DNA from 2 places in the Georgenia daeguensis genome. Region 1 is predicted to be linked to the other one. Evidence: riboswitches for the same ligand, from Rfam matches in the RefSeq annotation. Region 1 holds a riboswitch; the other holds the start of a gene.

Region 1 (7,231 bases):
GGGACGTCGCGCGCGGGGAGGCGCGGGACGGCGGCCAGGACCGCGTCGCGGTGCTCCTCGACGGTGATCATCCTGCTTCTCCTTCGTTCTGGTCAGTACGTGGGCAGCGTCGGGTCCACGTCCGCGACCCAGGCCAGGACGCCGCCCTCGACGTTCACGGCGCGCGCGCCGGCATCGGACAGCGCGTGGACGGCCTGCGCCGAGCGCTGCCCGCTGCGGCAGTGCACGAGCAGCTCACGGGCCACGCCGCCCGGGCGGCCCAGGTCGAGGCGGTGCACCACGCCCTCCGGGTCGGCGAGGACCTCCGCGAGCGGCACGCTCACCGCCCCCGGGATCGTCACGATGCCGCGCTCGGGCACCTCGCGGACGTCGAGGAGGATGAAGTCGTCCGCGCCGCGCGCGCGGGCGCCCAGCCGCTCGGCCAGGGCCCGGACCGAGATGGCCGGCAGCGGCGCGCCTCCGCCGTCGGTAGGCCCGCCCGGAGCCGTCCCCGGCGCCGGGTCGTACCCCAGCTCCTCGGGCGTGGTCGGCGGGGCGGGCGTGCCCGGACGTGGGCGCACCGGCAGCTCGCTCCAGCGGGCGCCGAGCACGTCGAGCACGAGCACCCGGCCCAGCAGCGGCTCGCCGGCGCCGGTGATCAGCTTGACGGCCTCGGCCGCCATGATCGACCCCACCTGGCCGCACATCGCGCCGAGCACGCCGGCCTGGCCGCACGAGGGCGTCGTGCCCTCCGGGGGCGGGGTGGGGAAGAGGTCGCGGAGCGTCACCCCGGGGGTCTCGCCGTCGGGCCGGGACCAGAAGACGGAGACCTGGGCGTCGAAGCGCAGGATCGACCCCCAGACGAGCGGGATCCCGAGCTCGGCGCAGACGTCGTTGACGAGGTAGCGGGTGGGGAAGTTGTCCGTGCCGTCGATGACGAGGTCGTGCCCGGCGAGGAGGTCGCGGGCATTGGCGGCGTCCAGGCGGACGTGCCGACCGGTGACCTCGACGTCCGGGTTGAGCGCCCCGATGTGCTCGGCCGCGGACTCGACCTTGGGCCGGCCCACGTCGGCCGTGGAGTGGATGACCTGACGCTGGAGGTTGGAGGCGTCCACGACGTCGTCGTCGACCACGGTCAGGTGCCCGACCCCGGCGGCGGCGAGGTACTGCAGCACCGGCGAGCCGAGGCCGCCGGCGCCCATCACGAGCACCCGGGCGGCGAGCAGCCGGCGCTGGCCGGCGTCGCCGAGCTGGCCGAGCAGCAGGTGCCGCGAGTACCGCTGGACCTGCTCCCGGGTCAGCGGTGGCCCCGGCTCCACGAGGGCGGACGTGCGCATGGCCCCACTGTAGGGTCCGTGCCGGGACCGTCGGTCCCACGACCGACGCCCTCGGGAGGCGCTATGGCGATCGAGCCGGACACCAAGGACTGGACCTGGGTGCTGCAGCGGCGCTGCGAGCAGTGCGGCGCGGAGGTCGCGGGGGAGACGCCCGCCACCGTGGCCGCCCTGGTGCGGGCGGCGGTCCCGCGCTGGCAGGCGGTGCTCCGGCGCCCCGGCGTCGCGGAGCGGCCCGACGAGGGCACGTGGTCGCCGCTCGAGTACGCCGCGCACGTGCGCGACGTCTTCGGCGTGTTCCGGGCCCGCCTGGCGCTCATGCTCGCGGAGGACGGTCCCACCTTCGCCGACTGGGACCAGGACGCCGCGGCCGTCGCCGGCCGGTACCGGGACCAGGACCCCGCGGTGGTCGCGGAGGAGCTCGCCGGCGCGGGCACCGCCGTCGCGGACGCGTTCGAGGCGGTCCCCCAGAGCGCGTGGGAGCGTCCGGGGCTGCGGTCCAACGGGTCGGCGTTCACCGTGCGCACGCTCGCCCAGTACTTCGTCCACGACGTGCTGCACCACCTGCACGACGTGCGCGGCTGACGGCGCACGCGACTCCTTTCTGAGGACCGCAGAACGAGCCGAGGACCGACGTCGGGAAGTCGGTTCTCGACGCAGATGTAGGTCCTCACGGGCCAGGTCCCTCGGCCGTGCGGGGCTGACACGACTCACGCGAGCGAGCCGCCGAGCCGCCGAGCGCGCCGGTGACCGACAACACCAGCCCACTAGATAGATGCATGGTGCATGTAGATGTACCGTGGGGGACATGTCCGATTCCTCCCTCGCGCGGCCCGAGGCCTCCGAGCGCGTCCTCGAGGCGCTCACCTCCTTGATCCGCCGCAGCCGCACCTCCGCCGCGCTCGTGGCGCAGGCCTGCGGGCTCCAGGGCGCCCAGGTCCAGCTGCTCTTCGCGCTGCACCGGTCCCAGGAGTGCCGCGTCGCGGGGCTCGCCACGCACCAGCTGGTCGATCCTTCGGTGGTCAGCCGCCAGGTGGCGGCCCTGGAGAAGCTGGGCCTGGTCGCCCGACGGTCGGACCCGGACGACGGCCGCGCCTCGCTCGTCTCCCTCACGGAGGCGGGGCGCGAGAAGCTCCGCGAGGTGCGCCGCCTGCACCTCGAGGCGGTCGTCGGCTCCATGGAGGACTGGCCGGTCGAGCGGATCAGCCGCCTCGCCGACGACCTCGCGGACCTCACGGACGCCTCCGCCGTCGTCTACGCCAAGCTCTCCGGCACCGCGCCGGCCGACACCGAAGCCAAGGATCACGCGTGAAGAAGAAGGACCTGACCTCCCGCCGGGCCTACGCCGGCATGACGTCGGAGCAGGCGGCGCTCGCGCACGAGGAGCACCGGCAGATCCTCAAGGTGCTCACCGGCCTGCTGCTCGGGATGTTCGTCGCCAACCTCTCCGGCACCATCGTGGGCAACGCGCTTCCGGTGATCGTCGGCGAGATCGGGGGGACCCAGCAGCAGTACACCTGGATCGTCACCTCGACGATCCTCGCCTCGACGGCGATCACCCCGATCGCCGGGAAGCTGGCCGACCTCTTCGACAAGAAGAAGCTGCTGCTCGGCTCGCTCGCGCTCTTCGCGCTCGGCTCGCTGGTGGCCGGCATGTCGACCTCCGCGGGCATGCTCATCGCCGTCCGGGTGATCCAGGGCATCGGGATGGGCGCCAACATGGTGCTCACCCAGATCATCATCGCCACGATCATCCCGCCGCGGCAGCGCGGCCGGTACAACGGCTACATGGGCGCCGTCATCGCCCTGGCGACCGTGTCCGGGCCCCTCGTCGGCGGCCTCATCGTGGACCTCCCGTGGCTCGGCTGGCGCTGGTGCTTCTGGGTGGCGATCCCCTTCGTGGCGGCCGCGTTCGCCGTGCTCTGGAAGAACCTCCACGTGCCCGGCCGCGGCCGTCCGGGTGCGAAGGTCGACTGGGCCGGCGCGGCCCTCATCTCCCTGTCCGCCACGCTGCTGCTCATCTGGGTCTCGTTCGCCAACCACGAGTTCGCCTGGATGTCCTGGCAGACGGCGGCGATGCTCACCGGCGCCGTGGTCGCCGCGCTGGCGTTCGTCCTGGTCGAGCGGCGCGTCAGCGAGCCGGTGGTGCCGCTGCACATCCTCACCGAGCGGACCACGGCGCTGGCGGTCGTGGCGAGCCTCGCCGTCGGCACCGCGATGTTCGGGACGATGATCTTCCTGGGCCAGTACTTCCAGATCGGCCGCGGGTACAGCCCGACGATCGCCGGCTGGCTGGGCCTGCCGCTCATGGGTGGCCTGCTGATCTCCTCCACGGTGTCCGGGAACCTGGTCACGCGGAGCGGGCGGTGGAAGCCCTACGTCGTCGGCGGCGTGGCGCTCCTGGCTGCAGGCATGGGGCTCATGGCCACCGTCGGCGCGACCACCCCGCTGTGGGCGGTGAGCCTGTACCTGCTCCTCGCCGGGCTCGGCCTCGGCGCGTCCATGCAGAACCTGGTGCTGGCGGTGCAGAACACCGTGGACGTCGGCAACGTCGGCGCCGCCACCTCGACCGTGACGTTCTTCCGCAGCCTCGGCGGCGCGGTCGGCATCCAGGTGCTCGGCGCGGTCTACGCCGCCCGGGTCACCTCGCTGACCCTCGCCGGGTACGCGGAGCGCGGCATCGACGTGACCGAGCTCGACTCCTCCACCTCCTCCCTCGACCTCTCCGCGCTGCCGGCGGACATGGCCGAGGTGGTTCGCGAGGCGTACGGCGACGGCATCGGCATGGTCTTCGCCGGGGCGGCGCTGATCGCGGCGGTGGGCCTGGTCGCCGTCGCCTTCATGCGTGGCACCGAGCTGCGCTCCACCTGGGAGGTCCCCGCCGCCGCGCGCGAGGTCATCGAGGCCGACGCCGGCCCCGGGACGACGGCGGCACCCGGGGACGTCACGCCCGCCACCACAGCCATGGTCGACCGGAGCGGCGAGACGGGACGCACCGCGGACGACGGCGGAACCGGGCCGGCGTCGCCGGACCTGGAGCAGGTCGGTCGCTGAGATCCGTAGGGTCAGGCTCCGCCGTCGACGCCCAGACGGGCGTCCGCCCACTCGATCGCGCTGCGGGTGTAGTACTCCCGGCCCGGCTGGGGGGAGAGCGCGAGGTCGTGGATGCCGCCCGGCACCTGGAGGATCGTGACGTCCTCCCCGATCATGGGCGCCCGGCTGATCATCTGGCGCACGTCGAGGACCACGTCGGAGGTCGACAGGTCCGCCGGCCCGGGGTGCTTGCTGTCCCCGGACCGCGTGGAGCAGCACAGGAGCACGGGCACCGAGACCTCGAGCCCTCGGCCGATCTCGGCCTGGGCGCGGCGGACCGTGCGGACGAACCCGGCGCGGGCGGGGAAGCCCTCGTGGGGCTTCAGCGACAGGTCGTACTCCCAGTCACCGCCGGTGCCGGTGTGCAGGTACCTGCCGTAGGCCTGGCTGAGCGAGCCCACCGGGAGGCTCGGCAGCCAGGCCCCGAGCTTGTCGACGATCTCGGTGACCGGGACCCGGGTGAACCAGCCGGAGTTGAGGTCCAGCCACGGGGAGTTGAGGACGACGGCGTCCACGCTTCCGGGGTGGTCGGCCGCCCAGAGCACTGCCTGCAGGCCGCCGGTCGAGTGCCCGAGGAGGACCACGGGGCGCGGGCCGCCCTCCCGGATGATCGCGAGGGCCTTGCCGATCTCCTCGTCCTGCACGCGCAGGTCACGGATGTCGTCCGGGCGCGGGTGCCCGTTCGTGGAGCGGCCGGAGCGGCGCATGTCCAGGCCGTAGAAGTCGTAGCCGGCGTCGATCCACGCCTGGGCGTGCTCGGCCTGGAAGAAGTAGTCGACGAACCCGGGCAGGTAGAGCACAGCTCGGGTCGCGGAGCCGGCGTCCCTCTGGTGGACGAGCGTCGCGACGTCCGGGGCGCCGGGCTCCTCCCCGCCGTCGAGACGGTCGCCGAGCGGGATCGTGCGCGCCACCCACGGCGGACCCAGCAGGTCGTCGTCGACGGGCGGGGGCGCGGCTGCGGGCTGGGCGTCGTAGCTCATGGCCCGATCATGTCAGCAGGACCGCCGGTGCGGTCAGCCGCGGCCGCGCGGACCGGTCCGGCAGGTGGACGCGGCCAGGGCCCGGTCTCAGCATGCGGCCTTGGGCCGGGCGCGACCCCGCCCCGCCCGGGCCGCACCGTACGATCGCCGGACACCATCCAGAGCAGCCGAGAGATCTGGCTCGACGACGCTGCAGCAACCTCCCACCTGCGTGTGGGGAAGGGTGCTTCCGCCAGGACCGATGGAGGAGCGCGACATGTCCGACCTGCCTGCCTGTCCGTCCGAGCCTTTCTGTCCGCCGGACCTGCCGCGGCCCGCGGTCGACCCCGCGGGCCTGCGCCCCGGCACCCTCGCGGTGCGCGGCGGGCAGTACCGCAGCGCGTTCCAGGAGACCTCCGAGGCGCTCTACCTCACCCAGGGCTTCGTCTACGACCGCGCCGCCGAGGCCGAGGCGGCGTTCGCCGAGGAGATCGAGCGCTACACCTACTCGCGCTACACCAACCCCACCGTCACCACCTTCGAGGAGCGGCTCGCCCTCATCGAGGGGGCCGAGGACTGCTACGCGACGTCGACCGGCATGTCAGCCGTCTTCACCGCCCTCGCGGCGCTGGTGAGCAGCGGCTCGCGCATCGTGGCGGCCCGGGAGCTGTTCGGCTCCACCCTGTGCGTCTTCGACGACGTCCTGGCGCGGTGGGGCGTGCGGACCGACTACGTCACCGGCACCGACCTCGACCAGTGGGCCGCGGCGCTCGCCACCCCCGCCGACGTCGTTTTCCTCGAGTCGCCGTCCAACCCGATGCAGGACGTCCTCGACCTGCCCGCGATCGCCCGCCTCGCCCACGCCGCCGGCGCGACGGTCGTCGTGGACAACGTCTTCGCCACCCCGGTGCTGCAGCGGCCGCTCGAGCTCGGCGCCGATGTCGTCGTCTACTCCGCGACCAAGCACATCGACGGCCAGGGCCGGGTCATGGGCGGCGCGATCCTCGGCGCGCGCGAGCTGGTGCGCGGGCCCGTGCAGTCCCTGATCCGCAGCACCGGCCCCAACCTCGCGCCGTTCAACGCGTGGGTGCTCGCCAAGGGGCTGGAGACGCTGCCGCTGCGGGTGCGCGCGCAGACCGCCACGGCGCTGGAGCTGGCGCGGTGGCTCCAGGAGCAGCCGGGCGTGGCCTCGGTGCGCTACCCGTTCCTCGCCTCCCACCCGCAGCACGACCTCGCGCGGGCGCAGATGAGCGGGGGCGGGACGGTCGTCACGTTCACCCTCGACGGCTCCGGGCTCGCCAGCGCGGACCCGGCCGCCCGAGCCGACGTCGAGCGCACGTTCGCCTTCCTCGACGCCCTGCGCGTGGTGGACATCTCCAACAACCTCGGCGACGCGAAGTCGATGGTCACGCACCCGGCGACGACGACGCACCGCCGGGTCGACCCGGGCACCCGCGACGCGCTCGGCATCCTCCCGACCACCGTGCGGTTCTCCGTGGGGCTCGAGGACGTCGAGGACCTCCGGGAGGACCTGGACGCGGCGCTCGCTGTCTTCCGTGGCGTGCGGGGCGCGCAGGGGCGGGTGCCGGCCGTCGCCGGCTGAGGCGGCTGAGGCGGCGCGCCGGGTTCCCGTTGCCCGCCGCCGGGGCGGGCGCAAGGATCTGGTGTGGCCGCGGACGTGACGGAACAGCTCGGAGACCTCCTGCCGGACGTCTTCCGCGCGATCGACCTCACCGGCGTGCTCCTCAACGGGGTGCTGGGCGGGACCATCGCGCGTCAGCGCCGCTTCGACCTCGTGGGCTTCGCGATCCTCGCGATCGTGTCCGCGCTCGGCGGCGGCATGCTGCGCGACACCCTCCTGCAGGC
Region 2 (7,231 bases), on a different contig from region 1:
AGCACCGCCGTGGTCCCGGCACCGGGTTCGAAGGTTCCCGCGAGGGTGACCCCACGGGGCGTGGTGATCTCGACCTCGGCCATGCCTCTACCGTAAAGGGTTGGTATGGACTTGGTGCGGAAGCGGTTCCGAGATCTCGGGATGCGGGCACTCCGTGCCCCGGCGGACCCGCGCCCGCGGTCAGCCGTTGACGATGGCCGCCAGCGCCGTCAGGGCGTCGCGCCAGAACTTCTTGGTCTCGCCCACCGCCTCGGCGTCGGGGAGGCGGACGTGCTGGGCGGAGAGACGGACCTTGGGCCGCCCGTCCCGCCCGGGCGGCATCGCGTCGACCACGAGGCTGACGCGTGAGCCGTCGGCGGCCGTCAGGCGCAGCGACCGCGGCTCCGTGCCGCCCACCATCTCCCAGTCGACGTCCAGCCAGTCCCGGCGCAGGTCGTCGTCGGCCAGGTGCGGCCACAGCGCCTCGCGCGTGGTGTACAGGGTCTTGGTCGCGCCGGCCTCCCACGAGCCGTCGCTGCGCTGGCCGGGCGCACGCAGGCCGCGGGACTGCTCGTAGCCGACCGTGACGCTCTGCGCCCACCAGCCGTCGACGTCGTGCTCCCCGCCCAGCCACCGCGCGATGCGGGTGTGGTCCCACTCCTGCGCACCGGCGTCGTCGAGCAGCGCGTACCACTCCACGCGGGAACGTCCGGTGGCGTCACGGAGGCGCTCGTCGCCCACCTGCTCGGCGTTGCTGCGCGTGGCCATGACTGGGAGGGTACGCGCGGGCGGCGCGGACGGGCTACGGCGTGCGGCGGCGCAGCGTCGCCGCCCCCAGGAGCAGGACGCCGACGACGAAACCCACGAGCACGCTCAGCTCGAGGGTCAGGTCGGGCGAGTCCTGCGTCGAGACCGCGTTCATGGCGTCGACGGCGTAGGAGAGCGGCAGCACGTCGGAGACGTACTCCAGCGCGCGCGGCAGCTCGTCCCGCGGCACGAGGAGGCCGCACAGCAGGAACTGCGGCAGCACGATCGCGGGCATGAACTGCACGGCCTGGAACTCGGTGTTGGCGAAGGCGGAGACGAACAGGCCCAGGGCGACGGCGAGGAGGGAGTCCAGGACGGCGACGAGCACGAGCAGCCCCCATGGGCCGGCCGTCTCCAGCCCGAGCGGGCCGAGCATGAGCGCCGACGCGACCACCGCCTGGGCCACGGCGACCAGGCCGAAGGCCAGCGCGTACCCGAGCAGGAAGGACACCTTGCTCAGCGGGAGGCTGAGCAGCCGCTCGAGGGTGCCGGACCGGCGCTCGCGCAGCGTGGTGATGGAGGTGATCAGGAACATGATGATGACGGGGAAGAGCGCCAGGAGGGCCGGGCCGACGCGCTGGAAGACGGGCCCGCCGTCGTCGTAGATCCACCACAGCAGGGTGAGCAGCACCACGGGGACCACCACGACCATCGCGACGGTGCGTGGATCGTGCCGGAGCTGGGCGAGGACGCGAAGCGCGGTGGCGGTCACCGGCGAACCTCCTCGGAGCCGTGGCGGACCAGGTGCAGGAACGCGGCGTCGGCGTCGGTGGTGCCGGTGGAGCGCAGCAGCTCGCCGGGGGTGGTGTCCGCGAGCACGCGGGCGGCCCGCAGCAGCACCAGGCGGTCGCAGCGCACGGCCTCGTCCATGACGTGGGAGGAGACCAGCAGCGTGGTGCCCGAGGCCGCGATCCGCCGGAACGTGGTCCACAGCGAGTCCCGCAGCACGGGGTCCAGGCCGACGGTCGGCTCGTCCAGGACGAGCAGCTCGGGCGAGCCGAGCAGGGCCGTGGCCAGCGAGACCCGGGAGAGCTCACCGCCCGAGAGCGTCCTGACCATCTGGCGCCGGTGGTTGCCGAGGCCGACCGTCTCGAGCGCCTCGTCCACCGAGACCGGACCCTGGCCGGCGTCCACCCCGGCGTGGTGGGGCGCACCGAGGATGCGCGCGAAGTAGCGCAGGTTCTCCTCCACCGTGAGGTCCTCGTACACGCTCGGCGCCTGGGTGACGTAGCCGACCCGGCGGCGCAGGTCGGGGCTGCCGGCAGGGCGGCCGAGCACCCGCACCTCCCCGCCGGCGACCACCTGCACGCCCAGGATCGCCCGCATGAGCGTGGTCTTGCCCGCCCCCGACGGACCGAGCAGACCAGTCAGCGTGCCGGCGCGGACGGCCAGGTCGACGTCGTCGAGCGCCGTGCGGCCGCCGCGGACCACCCGGAGCCGGCGGACCTCGACGGCCACGTCCTCCATGCCTGCCTGCATGATGGACCTTCGCCGGCACCGCCAGGGGCGAAGCGCGACCGGCGCGCCGGGGCGCTGCGTCATCCGGCCACCGGGGCGATGCCCCAGCCGCGGCGCCCGCGCCGTCGCCCAGGCCCGTCCGGCGTCAGCCGGGCCCCTGCCCGGCTGCGGCGGCCACCTGGTCGAGGATCGCGCCGGCCACCTCGTCCGGCTCGGTCTCGGGCAGCCAGTGCCCGGCCGTCAGCTCCACGAACCGGTACGCGGCGCCGACGTGGTCGCCCGTGCGGCGGGCCGCCCCGCGCCGCAGGGCCGGGTCGGCCGATCCCCACAGGTACGTCGTGGGCACCGCGACGTCCCCCGGCGGGCGCAGGCGGGTCAGCGGCAGGGCCCGGTACCAGTTCAGCGCCGCGCGCAGCGCGCCGGGCTCGCGCATCCGGCCGGCGTAGTGCTCCGCCGACGCGGCCGGCAGGCCGGACCCGGTCAGCAACGTCACGAGCCGCCGCTCGAGCAGCGCCTCCGGCAGCCGCGGCAGCTGGAACAGGCCGACGTACGAGGTGCGCAGCGCCTGGCCGGGGTTCGCCATCGCCCGGGCCAGCGCGCGGGGGTGCGGGGTCGAGACCGCCGTGAGCGAGGCCACCCGCTCGGGGTGCAGGGCGGCCGCCGCCCAGGCGACGCCGCCGCCCCAGTCGTGCCCGACCACGTGCGCCTGCTCCACGCCGGCGGCGTCGAGGACGGCCAGCGCGTCGTCGACCAGCCACTCCAACCGGTACGCCCCGCGCCGGGGCGGCCGGGCCCCGGGGGAGTAGCCGCGCTGGTCGGGCGCGAGCGTGCGCAGGCCCTCGGCGTGCAGGGCCGGCACCACCGCGCCCCAGCAGGAACCGTCCTGCGGGAAGCCGTGCAGCAGCAGCATCGTCTCGCCGTCGACCGGGCCCTCGTCGCGGACGTCGAGGACGAGCCGGCCGCGCCGGACCTGTCGCACCCGCACGGTCTAGGACCGGACGCGACCGCGGGAGAAGTAGAGGAGCGGCCCGACGAAGTTGATCGCGATGATCCCGGCCCAGGCGATCTTCGACCCCCTGACCAGCTCGGGCGGGCGCCGCGCCAGGTCGGTCCAGGCGGCGATCGCGAGGGCCGCCTCGACGGCGCCCAGGGCCCCGACCGCCCGGCGCTGTGCGGGCGTCAGGTCCTTCCAGCCCTTCTTCCCGGTCATCTTCCTACCGGTCATCGCCGGTCCCTTCTCTCGTGATCTCGAGGCGTGTGCGCCCTTCTCCAAGCATCGCGCCGGCGGCGGCCGAGCACAGCCGAACGGCAACCGCGTCCAGGTCCGGTGGCCGCCCGACCGCCACACCCACCCCTCCGCCCGCCACCCACTCCCCCTGCCCACCCTTCCGCCGACCCCACCCGGCGCACCGACGTCGGCCGGCTGCTAAGCGCTGGGCGCCCCGGACGCTCTCGATGCTTAAGTGCTCCTGCGCAGACCAAGCGCGCCTGAGACCACTTCGTCTGCTGAGGAGCACTGATTCGTCGGGCGAGCGCTGGTGCGGCCCGGGCAGGCTGCCATGCGCGCGCGGAACCAGACGGGCCGCGGACGCGGAGGGCGTGGGGGAGGTCGCACCCCCGGGACGGCGAACCGACGGCCCGGGCACCTAACCTTGAGGCCGTGATCGACCTGAAGACCCCCGCCGAGATCGAGGCCATGCGCCCGGCCGGCTCCTTCGTCGCCGAGGTGCTGACCGCCCTGAAGGAGAAGGCCGCCGTCGGCGTCAACCTCCTCGAGCTCGACGCGCTCGCCCACGACATGATCCGCGAGCGTGGCGCCGAGTCCTGCTACATCGACTACCACCCCTCCTTCGGCGCCTCCCCGTTCGGCTACGTCCTGTGCACCTCGGTCAACGACGCGGTGCTGCACGGGCTGCCCCACGACTACGCGTTGCGCGACGGCGACCTTCTCTCCGTCGACTTCGCCGCGAGCGTCGACGGGTGGGTGGCCGACTCCGCGCTCAGCGTGGTGGTCGGCAGCGCGCGGCCGGAGGACCTGAAGGTCATCGAGGCCACGGAGGCCGCCCTCGACGCCGCGATCGAGACCGCCGTCGTCGGCAACAAGATCGGCGACATCTCCGCCCGCATCGGAGGCGTGGCCGCCTCCTACGGCTACCGGGTCAACACCCAGTTCGGCGGGCACGGCGTGGGCCGGACCATGCACGGCGACCCGCACGTGCCCAACGACGGCCGCCCGCACCGCGGTCTGCCGCTGCGTCCGGGCCTCGTCATCGCGATCGAGCCGTGGTTCATGTCCGGCACGGACGAGCTCTACACCGACGACGACGGCTGGACGCTGCGCAGCAAGGACGGCTCGCGCGGCGCCCACTCCGAGCACACCGTCGCCGTGACCGAGGACGGTCCCGTGGTGCTCACCGCCCGCAACGGGTGAGGCACACGTCCGCCAGCCTGCCCGGCCAGCCACCCAGGTCTCAGTGGGTGGGACCTCCGCGTCCCGGTGCCCGCCGGGCCCGTCCGATCGGTCATGATCGGCCCTGACCATCCAGAGCGGCCGAGAGTCCTGGCTCCGTGACGCCGCAGCAACCCCCTCGCCGACGCCCCGCCGTCGCCGCAGGAAGGTGCTCACGCCAGGTGCGATGGAGTGTGATCAGCCGGTGTCGACGTCTAGCCTCGTGACCGTGCCCACCGACCACCCGACGGTCTCCTTCGAGCTCTACCCGCCGCGGCGGGCGGAGCTGGTCGAGACCGTGTGGCAGCGGGTGCTCCGCATGGCCGACGCCGGACCGGACTTCTTCTCCGTGACCTACGGCGCCTCCGGTTCCTCGCGCACCGCCTCCGCCGAGCTCGTGCACCGCCTGCTCGCCGAGACCGGCGTGCCGCCGATCGCGCACCTGACCTGCGTGGGCGCCACCCGCGAGGAGCTCGCCGACCGGGTGCGCGGCCTGCTGGACGCCGGCGTGCGCGACTTCCTCGCCCTGCGCGGCGACCCGCCGGCCGGCGAGACCGAGTGGGTGCCCTGCGCCGGCGGCCTGAGCCGGGCCAGCGACCTCGTCCGCCTCATCAGGGAGGTCGAGTACGAGCGGCTGGGCGCCCCCCGCCCCGACGGCGGACGCGAGACGACGGCGGAGCCGCCCTCCGTCGTCGCCCAGGACCTGGGGATCGCACCGGCCGACGTCGTCTCGGTCGCCGTCGCCGCCTACCCCTCCGGCGCGAGCCACACCCGCGAGGCGGAGCTGGCGGCGCTGCACGAGAAGCAGGACTCCGGCGCCGACTTCGCGATCACGCAGGTGTTCTTCGACGCCGAGGCCTACGCGTCGCTGGTGGTCGACGCCCGCGAGGCCGGGATCCACATCCCGATCCTGCCCGGGGTCATCCCCATGACCGACCCGGGGCGGCTGCACCGCCTCGCCCAGCTCACCGGGGTGCCGGTGCCCGCGTCGCTCGACGCCCTGCTCGCGGTCGAGGACGACGTCGAGCGCGTGCGGCGCGGCATCGACGCGACGCTGACGCTCATCGACGGCGTGCTGTCGGCCGGGGCGCCGGGGCTGCACCTGTACACCTTCAACCAGGACCGCCCGGCCCTCGACGTCCTCGAGCACCTGCGGGCCCGCGGGCTGCGCAACCCCGCGATCGCCGGCCCGGAGGCCGCCGCACGCCCGACCGCGGCAGCCGGCGCGTCCTACGGCTCCCCCCAGCACAATGGGGACGTCGCCCCGAACTGAGGAGCCGCCATGCCCAGCCCGGTCACCGTGGACCGCACCGTGCCGTACTTCCCCGGGGCCACGGTCCTGGGGTACCCGCGGATCGGCCCTGGGCGGCAGCTGAAGAAGGCGCTCGAGGCGTTCTGGTCCGGCCGCAGCGAGGTCGACGACCTGCAGGTGAGCCTCGAGAAGCTGCGCATGGAGACCCGGCGGCACCTGGCCGACCTCGGGCTCACCTTCGACGACGGCGCCATCCCGCTGGACTTCTCCCCGTACGACCACGTGCTCGACGCCGCCGTGATGCTCGGCGCCGTGCCCGAGCGCTTCGCCCACGTGGTCGACGCCGCCGGGCGGGTCGGCCCGGACGGCTACTTCGCCCTCGCGCGGGGCGACGGCGAGCGGGCGCCGCTCGAGCTGACGAAGTGGTTCGACTCCAACTACCACTACCTCGTCCCCGAGATCGGGCCCGGCACCCCGATCCGATTCGCCGACGACAGGCTGGTGCGCGACTTCCTGCAGGCCGCCGCCGACGGCGACACCGTGCGGCCGGTGGTGGTGGGCCCGCTGACCTTCCTCCTCCTCAGCAAGCCCGCGGAGGGCTCGCCCAAGGGGTTCCACCCGCTCGACCGGCTCGACGACGTCCTCGCCGCCTACGCGGACCTGCTGCGCGCCTTCGGGGACGCCGGCGCGCCGTGGGTCCAGCTCGACGAGCCCGCCCTCGTGGTGGACACCTGGGACGTGCCGCGGGAACGCGTGCTCGCGGCGCTGAGCCGCGGGCTCGAGACGCTGGCCGGGGACCTCGCCCGGCCGGCGCGGCCCGCCCTGTTCCTCGCGGCGCCGTACGGCGACCTGGGGGATGCGCTGCCCCTGGTCGCGGACAGCCACGTCGAGGCGGTCGGGCTCGACCTGGTCCGCGGCCCGCTGCCCCGCCCCGAGGTGCTGCGCCGCCTCGCCGGCAAGGTGGTGGTGGGCGGCGTCGTGGACGGGCGCAACGTCTGGCGCACCGACCTCGAGCGGGCCCTCGACCTCCTCCAGCGGCTCAGCGACGGCATCGGCGAGGGCGCACGGGTGGGGGTCTCGACATCGTGCTCCCTCCTGCACGTCCCGCACGACGCCTCCCGCGAGCGGCGCCTGGGGCTGTCCCTGCGCCCGGCCCTGGCGTTCGCCGACCAGAAGGTGGAGGAGGTGCAGATCCTCGCCCGCGGGCTCGCGCTCGGAGCCGGCTCGGTCCGCGCCGAGCTGGCGGCCGCGGGGCAGGCGCGCGACGCCCGGACCAGGCTCCCGGG

Evidence for each region. Region 1 has a riboswitch for S-adenosylmethionine ahead of ABD774_RS14390 (O-succinylhomoserine sulfhydrylase). Riboswitches for the same ligand answer to the same signal wherever they lie in the genome.
Region 2: it holds a riboswitch for S-adenosylmethionine, as region 1 does, so the genes downstream of both, ABD774_RS11935 (methylenetetrahydrofolate reductase) here and ABD774_RS14390 (O-succinylhomoserine sulfhydrylase) in region 1, are expected to answer to the same signal.

The regions. Positions count from the first base shown of each region.
Region 1 is NZ_BAABBA010000015.1:8,590-15,820, reverse strand. It holds gene ABD774_RS14420 (molybdopterin molybdotransferase MoeA) at 1-71, opposite strand, end outside; gene moeB (molybdopterin-synthase adenylyltransferase MoeB) at 93-1,316, opposite strand; gene ABD774_RS14410 (DinB family protein) at 1,380-1,898, shown strand; gene ABD774_RS14405 (MarR family winged helix-turn-helix transcriptional regulator) at 2,122-2,625, shown strand; gene ABD774_RS14400 (MFS transporter) at 2,664-4,367, shown strand; gene ABD774_RS14395 (alpha/beta hydrolase) at 4,379-5,386, opposite strand; SAM riboswitch class I at 5,538-5,634, shown strand; gene ABD774_RS14390 (O-succinylhomoserine sulfhydrylase) at 5,643-6,968, shown strand; gene ABD774_RS14385 (trimeric intracellular cation channel family protein) at 7,032-7,231, shown strand, end outside.
Region 2 is NZ_BAABBA010000010.1:166,700-173,930, reverse strand. It holds gene ABD774_RS11970 (alpha/beta hydrolase family protein) at 1-83, opposite strand, end outside; gene ABD774_RS11965 (hypothetical protein) at 181-747, opposite strand; gene ABD774_RS11960 (ABC transporter permease) at 782-1,498, opposite strand; gene ABD774_RS11955 (ABC transporter ATP-binding protein) at 1,495-2,265, opposite strand; gene ABD774_RS11950 (alpha/beta fold hydrolase) at 2,390-3,223, opposite strand; gene ABD774_RS11945 (PLDc N-terminal domain-containing protein) at 3,233-3,469, opposite strand; gene map (type I methionyl aminopeptidase) at 3,905-4,675, shown strand; SAM riboswitch class I at 4,780-4,887, shown strand; gene ABD774_RS11935 (methylenetetrahydrofolate reductase) at 4,923-5,966, shown strand; gene metE (5-methyltetrahydropteroyltriglutamate--homocysteine S-methyltransferase) at 5,976-7,231, shown strand, end outside.